One region of the Zoogloea sp. GW822-FHT05C07 genome, then DNA from elsewhere that is predicted to be linked to it. Evidence: predicted binding sites of a transcription regulator. Region 1 holds the regulator's gene; the other holds the start of a gene.
What was found. Region 1 encodes LexA, which represses DNA repair genes until DNA is damaged. Its sites were predicted from a motif close to ACTGTATNTANATACAGT; they were not measured.

Region 1 (3,405 bases):
ACGTCCCGCCGCCACTTCGAAGCTGATGCCATCCACCGGGCGGACGCGCTTGCCGGCGTTCCCCAGTTCAACCTGCAGGCCATCCACCTGCAACAGCGCCTGATTGTCCGAGTCCAATCCATTCATTCCAAAAAAAACGGACCGCAAAGCGGCCCGTTCAGCGAGTACGGGTTGGCCGGCACCGGAATGCTTCCGGCCCGCCGACCACCGGGCTCATCAGTGGTGATGGCCGCCTTCGCCATGGACGTGGCCGTGGCCGATTTCTTCGGCGCTGGCCGCACGCACGCTCTTGACGGTGATGTCGAAGATCAGCGCGGTGCCGGCGAGGGGATGGTTGCCATCCACCACGACCTTGCCGTCGGCGATGTCGGTGATGCGGTAGACCATTTCGTCCTCACCATCTTCACCGACGCGCTCGAAGGACATGCCGACTTCGATGTTGTCGGGGAACAGGGTGGCGTCTTCCACCAGCACCAGTTCCTCGTCGTATTCGCCAAAGGCGTCTTCCGGCTGCAGCTTGACCTTCAGGTTGTCGCCACTGTTCTTGCCGTGCAGGGCTTCCTCGATCACGGTGAAGATGCCGTCGTAACCGCCGTGTATGTACACCAGCGGGTGCTGGCCGTCGTCGATCACGTTGCCATCCGGGTCGGTAACCTTGTAGTCAAGCGTGACGACCGTGTTCTTGGCGATTTCCATTTACATTCCTTGAGTTGAGTTGCTTTATCAGCTGGAAGACTTCGGCGGCATGGCCGCGCGGATTCACATCGTGCAGCACATGCTGCACCACCCCGTCGCTGGAGATGATGAAGGTCGAGCGACGCACGCTGCGCTTGGCGACCCCATCGACCACGGCCGACAGCCACACACCGTACAGGCGGCAGACCTCGCCATCCTCGTCGGACAGCAGCTCCACCGACAGGCCGTGCTGGTCGCGGAATTCGGCATGGGTCAGGCAATCGTCGGGACTGATGCCGATCACCATGCAGCTTTCCTGCTCGAAGTCGGCATCGTGGTCGCTGAAATCGATGGCCTGGCGCGTGCAGCCGGGAGTGTTGTCACGGGGATAAAAGTACAGGACTACGTGTCTGGAACCCAGCACCGACGCCAGATCGAACATCTCCATGTCAGCATCGGGCAGGGAAAAGAGCGGAGCGGGCGAGCCTTCGCAAGGCGTCGCCGGCGAGTCGGAGGATTCTAACCGAGCAGCGCTGAGAACTCTACCCGAAGCGTGTTGCGGGCCGACGAACATGGGCATCTCTCCTCCGGGGGCTGGGCTCTCGCGAACCCGTGCGGGTTGGGGTGAAATCTATCTATGTGGTGTGTCTTGTCTGCGAAATCTGTTGGCTGGTGTTCCGGATGCCAGCTTGCCACACCTGCCTCAATCAGGAGAAGGCATGCCCTTGAATGGATAGTCCACCGGGGGCGGCGGCTCAAGTCATTTGTGTCTACACACTGCAGTTTGTCACGCTTGCCGGGGCCCGGCTCCCGGCCGGTAAAGCACGCGCGAAGGCACGCGTGGCTTGCCATCCGCCGCAACCTGTATAAAATTACACAAGACTCACAGGAGCCCCCAATGTCCGACAATCTCACCCCCCGCCAACAGGAAATCCTCCAGCTGATCCGCGACACCGTGGAACAGGAAGGGCGTCCGCCGACCCGGGCCGAGATCTGCACCGCCTTCGGCTTCCGCTCCCCCAACGCGGCGGAAACCCATCTGCGCGCCCTGGCCGCCAAGGGCGCCATCTCCCTGGAAGAAGGCCGCGCCCGCGGCATCCGCCTGAAGGAAGGCCTCGGCCTGCCGCTGATCGGTCGGGTGGCTGCCGGCAGCCCCATCCTCGCCGCCGAGCATGTGCAGGGCCGCTACCAGGTGGATCCAGGCCTGTTCTCCCCGCGCGCCGATTATCTGCTGATGGTGCGCGGCCTCAGCATGCGCGACGCCGGCATCCTCGACGGCGACCTGCTGGCCGTCCATCGCACCACCGAGGTCCGGGACGGGCAGATCGTCGTCGCCCGCGTGGCGGACGAAGTCACCGTCAAGCGCCTGGCCCGCAAAGGCCCCATCGTCGAGCTGCTGCCGGCCAACCCGGACTTCGAACCCATCGTCGTGGACACCCGCAACGACCAGCTGGAAATCGAAGGCATCGCCGTCGGCCTGATCCGCAACGACAGCTTCTGACCCACCTGCCCGCCTGAGCCACGCCATGGCCGCATCCGCCTCCTCCCTCGACCAGCTGGTCTGGCGCGGCGACCAGCTGGCCACGCCGGCCTTGCCGGGACGGCCGACCGGCCATGCCGCACTCGACGCAGTCCTGCCCGGCGGCGGCTGGCCCCTCGCCGCGTTGAGCGAACTGCTGCTGCCGCGCAATGGCGTCGGCGAACTGGGGCTGCTGCTGCCGCTGCTGGCCAACGTGCCGGCCGGCCGCTGGGCGGCCTGCATCGCCCCGCCCGGCCTGCCCTATGCGCCAGCCCTGGCAGCAGTCGGCGTGCCCCTCGAACGCCTGCTCATCGTGCAGGCCGAAAGCCCGGCCCATGCCCGCTGGGCGGCCCGCCAGGCCCTCGACTCCCGCAGCTGCGAGGTGGTCCTGCTGTGGCTGGCCGATGCCGACATGGGCGCGCTGCGCCGCCTGCAACTGGCCGCCGAAGAAAGCGGCACACCGCTGATCCTGCTCCGCCCAGAAAGCGCGGCCCACCAACCTTCACCGGCCGTCCTGCGGCTGGCGCTCAGCCCCTGCCGCGGCGGCCTCGGGATCCGTATCCTGAAGCGCCGCGGGCCGCAACTGGCCGAGCCCCTGGCCCTCGAACTCCCATGGCCGGGTGGCGGCCCACGCCCCGACGGCGGCCTCGAATGCCCTTCGACGACAACGGGCGAACCGCAGCCCTCCTCCCCCTCCGGCAAGCATGCTCTGGTGCGCCCTTTACCTCCCCGATCTGCCCCTCCAGGTCTTCACGCGGGGGCGCAGTGAGGCCGCCCCGCTTGCGGTCCTCGATGGTCACCCTCGCCGGCGGGTGGTGGCCGCGGATCCGGCGGCAATGGCGCGCGGCGTGGAGCCAGGGCTTGGGCGGGCCAGCGCACTGGCCATAGCGCCGGAGCTGTGCCTGGTCGACCGGCAGCCCGCCCTCGAACACGCGGCGCAGATCGATATCGCCACCTGGGCCGGACGTTTCACCCCCGCCATCAGCCTCGACCCGCCCCACGCCATCCTGCTGGAAGTGGAAACCTGCCTGCGCCTGTTCGGCGGACTCGTTCCGCTGGGCCAGCAGATCACCAGAGGCATCGAGGAACTCGGTTTCCACGCCCGCCTGGCAGTCGCGCAGACACCGCTGGCGGCCCGCTGGCTGGCCCGCTTCGGCGCCGGGGATGACACCGAAAAGGCACTGACGGCGCGGCTCGACCCGCTGCCGCTG
Region 2 (3,405 bases), 1.6 Mb from region 1:
GCGCATCTCCTCCTCGATCTCCCGTTCGCTGCCGGTCGCCAGGTCGGACGGCAGGCAGCCGTCCACCGTGTTGAGCAGGGATACCGCCGGCCACTCGCGGCCCTTGGCCGAGTGGATGGTGGACAGGATCAGGTAGTCCTCGTCGAGCAGCGGCTTGCCGGACTCGTCGCTGGTGGCGTCGGGCGGGTCGAGGGTCAGCTCGGTGAGGAAGCGTTCCTGGCTCGGGTAGGTGGCGGCAATGCGCGCCAGTTGCTGGATGTCGGCCTGGCGCACGCTGAAATCCTCGAACAGGCGCTCCATCTGGCCTTCGTACCATAAGGCCAGTTTCTCGACGGGCGTGGGCCAGGCGCCGGCCTCGGCCAGCCCTTCCACCAGCGCGGCGAATTCCCGCCAGTGCAGGCGGGCGCTGTCGGGCACCGGCTGTTCGGCGAGCAGCAGGCAACCCGGCGGGGCGGCCTGCAGGTTGTCGAGGATGCGTCCGGCGGATTTTGGCCCCAAGCCGGGCAGCAACTGAATGGCACGGAAGCCGGACACCCGGTCGCGGGGATTCTGCGCCCAGCGCAGGATCGCCAGCACGTCCTTGACGTGGGCGGCTTCTAGGAACTTGAGCCCGCCGAACTTCACGAAGGGGATGTTGCGGCGGGTCAGCTCGATCTCCAGCCGCACGCTGTGGTGGGCAGCGCGGAACAGCACCGCCTGGGCCTTGAGCCGGAGGCCGCCCTCCCGGCGGGCGAGGATGCGCTCGACGACGCCGGCGGCCTGGTCGGCCTCGTCGCGGACGCTGATCAGCCGCGGCTTCTCGGCTGAGGCGCGCTCGCTCCACAGGTCCTTGCAGAAGCGCTCCTTGGCCTGGCCGATGACGCCGTTGGCGGCGGCCAGGATGGGCTGCGTGGAGCGGTAGTTGCGGTCCAGCGTGAGCTGGCGGGCCGGCGGGTCGAAGTGGCCGGGGAAGTCGAGGATGTTGCGGATCGTCGCGCCGCGGAAGCTGTAGATGGACTGGGCGTCGTCGCCGACCACGGTGAGGCCGCGGCCGTCCGGCTTGAGGGCGAGCAGGATCTCGGCCTGCAGGCGGTTGGTGTCCTGGTATTCGTCCACCAGCACGTGGCTGAAGCGTCCGCCGACGTCGGCGGCCAGCTCGGGCACGCCGACCATCTGGGCCCAGTAGAGCAGCAGGTCGTCGTAGTCGAGCACCTGCTGAGCCTGCTTGGCGGCCACGTAGGCGCGGAACAGGGCCTTCAGCTCGGTGGCCCATTCGGCGCACCACGGGAAGGTGGACAGCAGCACGTCGGTCAGCGGCGCGCGGGTATTGACCACCGCGGAGTAGATGGACAGGCAGGTGCCTTTCAGCGGGAAGCGCTTGCCCTTGGCCGACAGGCCCAGCTCGTGGCGGACCAGGTTCATCAGGTCGGCCGAGTCTTCCCGGTCGTGGATCGTGAAGGCCGGGTCGAGGCCGATGGCGCCGGCGTATTCGCGCAGCAGCCGCGCACCGACGCTGTGGAAGGTGCCGGCCCACGGAAAACCGGTGGCGGCCAGCTGGGCGTGGCGCGGCGAGACCTTGGCGGCGATGCGCTGCACGCGCCGGGCCAGCTCGTCGGCGGCGCGGCGGGAGAAGGTCAGCAGCAGGATGCGGCTGGGGTCGGCGCCGTGGGCCAGCAGGTGGGCGACCCGGTGGGCGAGGGTGTTGGTCTTGCCCGAACCGGCGCCGGCGATGACCAGCAGCGGCCCGTCGCCGTCCGGCGTGCCGACGCCGTGGGTGGCGGCCTGGCGCTGGACTTCGTTGAGGCTGTCCAGGTAGGCGGGCACGGCGGCGTCGATGGTGCCGCTCACCGGGACGCGCTCCCCGCGGCAGCCTGGAAGGCCACACTGGCGGACGAGTGGAGGGGGCTGTGGTGCCGGGCGGGGAAGGGGCGAAGGGGCATGGCGGTCTCTCTTTGGCTGTAATTGTATACAGCTTGGTGGGGGCTGCAAGTGCAGGCGGGCCTGCTACCATCCGGCCCATGAGTCTCTATCAGGATCTTGCCGAACAGACCGCCCGCCTGATCGCCGATGGCGTGTTGCGCCCCGGCGACCGCCTGCCGTCGGTGCGCCAGGCCTGCAAGAGCCACGGTATCGCGCCGGTGACGGTGACCCAGGCCTACGCGCTGCTGGAAAGCCGCGGCCTCGTCGATGCGCGCCCCAAATCAGGCTACTTCGTGCGGGCGCGTCTGGGCCAGCGCCTGGCCGAGCCGGAGATGACCCACCCGGTCGGCCATTCGACGGCGCTGGAGGTCAGCGACTTCATCTTCCAGATCCTCGACAGCGTCAAGGACCCGGCGGTGGTGCCCCTCGGCTCCAGTTTTCCCAGCCCCTACCTGTATCCCCTTGACAAGCTGGGGCGCTGCCTGGCCGCCGCCGCCCGTCACCTCGATCCGCTGGCCACCGTCACCGACCTGCCGCCGGGCAACGACGAGCTGCGCCGCCAGTTGGCCCTGCGCTACCTGGCCCACGGCGCGTCGGTGGCGCCGCAGGAGATCGTCATCACCTCCGGTGCGATGGAAGGGCTGAACCTGTGCCTGCAGGCGGTGACGCGGCCGGGCGACCTGATCGCCATCGAGTCGCCGACCTTCTACGCCGGCCTGCAGGCCGCCGAGCGGCTGGGCCTGAAGGTCATCGAGATCCCCAGCCACCCGCGCGAGGGCGTCAGCCTGCCGGCGCTGGAGGACGCGCTGCGCCACCATCCGGTGAAGGCCTGCCTGTTCATGCTCAACTACGCCAACCCCACCGGCGCGCGGGTGCCGGACGAGCGGCGGCAGGCGCTGGTGGAGCTGCTCGACCGCCACGACGTGCCGCTGATCGAGGACGACGTGTATGCCGAGCTGCACTTCGGTGCCGAGGCGCCGCTGTGCACCAAGGCGGTGGACCCGAACGGGCGCGTCATGCACGTGTCGTCCTTCTCCAAGTGCCTGGCACCGGGCTACCGCATCGGCTGGGTGGCGGCGGGGCGCTACGCGGCGGCGATCCAGCGCCAGAAGCTGTCCCTGAGCCTGGCGACGACGGTGCCGGTACAGATCGCGCTGGCGGATTACCTGAAGCACGGCGGCTACGAGAAGCACCTGCGCCAGCTGCGCAGCACGCTGGCGGCCCAGGAGGCGGCGCTGGTGGCCGCCGTCGAAACCCATTTCCCGGCCGCCACGCGGCTGGCGCGGCCCCAGGGCGGCTACTTCCTGTGGCCGGAGCTGCCGCGCGGCACCGATGCCCTCGAGCTGCACCGCCGGGCGCTGGAGCAGGGCATCAGCATCGCACCGGGGCCGATCTTCTCGGCCAAGCGCGAGTTCGGCCATTGCATCCGCCTCAACTTCGGCCATCCCCTCGGCGAGCGCGGGCGGGCGGCGGTCGCCACGTTGGGGGCGCTTCTGTAGCGGCAGA

Region 2: a site for LexA is predicted at 1,935-1,952, ahead of AC3QL2_RS17605 (ATP-dependent helicase). Genes of this name have one in related genera too.

Annotation. Positions count from the first base shown of each region.
Region 1 is NZ_CM179510.1:5,363,925-5,367,329, forward strand. It holds gene AC3QL2_RS24525 (ABC transporter ATP-binding protein) at 1-117, opposite strand, end outside; gene AC3QL2_RS24530 (FKBP-type peptidyl-prolyl cis-trans isomerase) at 217-696, opposite strand; gene AC3QL2_RS24535 (peroxiredoxin) at 662-1,123, opposite strand; gene lexA (transcriptional repressor LexA) at 1,574-2,176, shown strand; gene imuA (translesion DNA synthesis-associated protein ImuA) at 2,202-2,963, shown strand; gene AC3QL2_RS24550 (Y-family DNA polymerase) at 2,899-3,405, shown strand, end outside.
Region 2 is NZ_CM179510.1:3,799,404-3,802,808, forward strand. It holds gene AC3QL2_RS17605 (ATP-dependent helicase) at 1-1,827, opposite strand, end outside; gene AC3QL2_RS17610 (aminotransferase-like domain-containing protein) at 1,998-3,398, shown strand.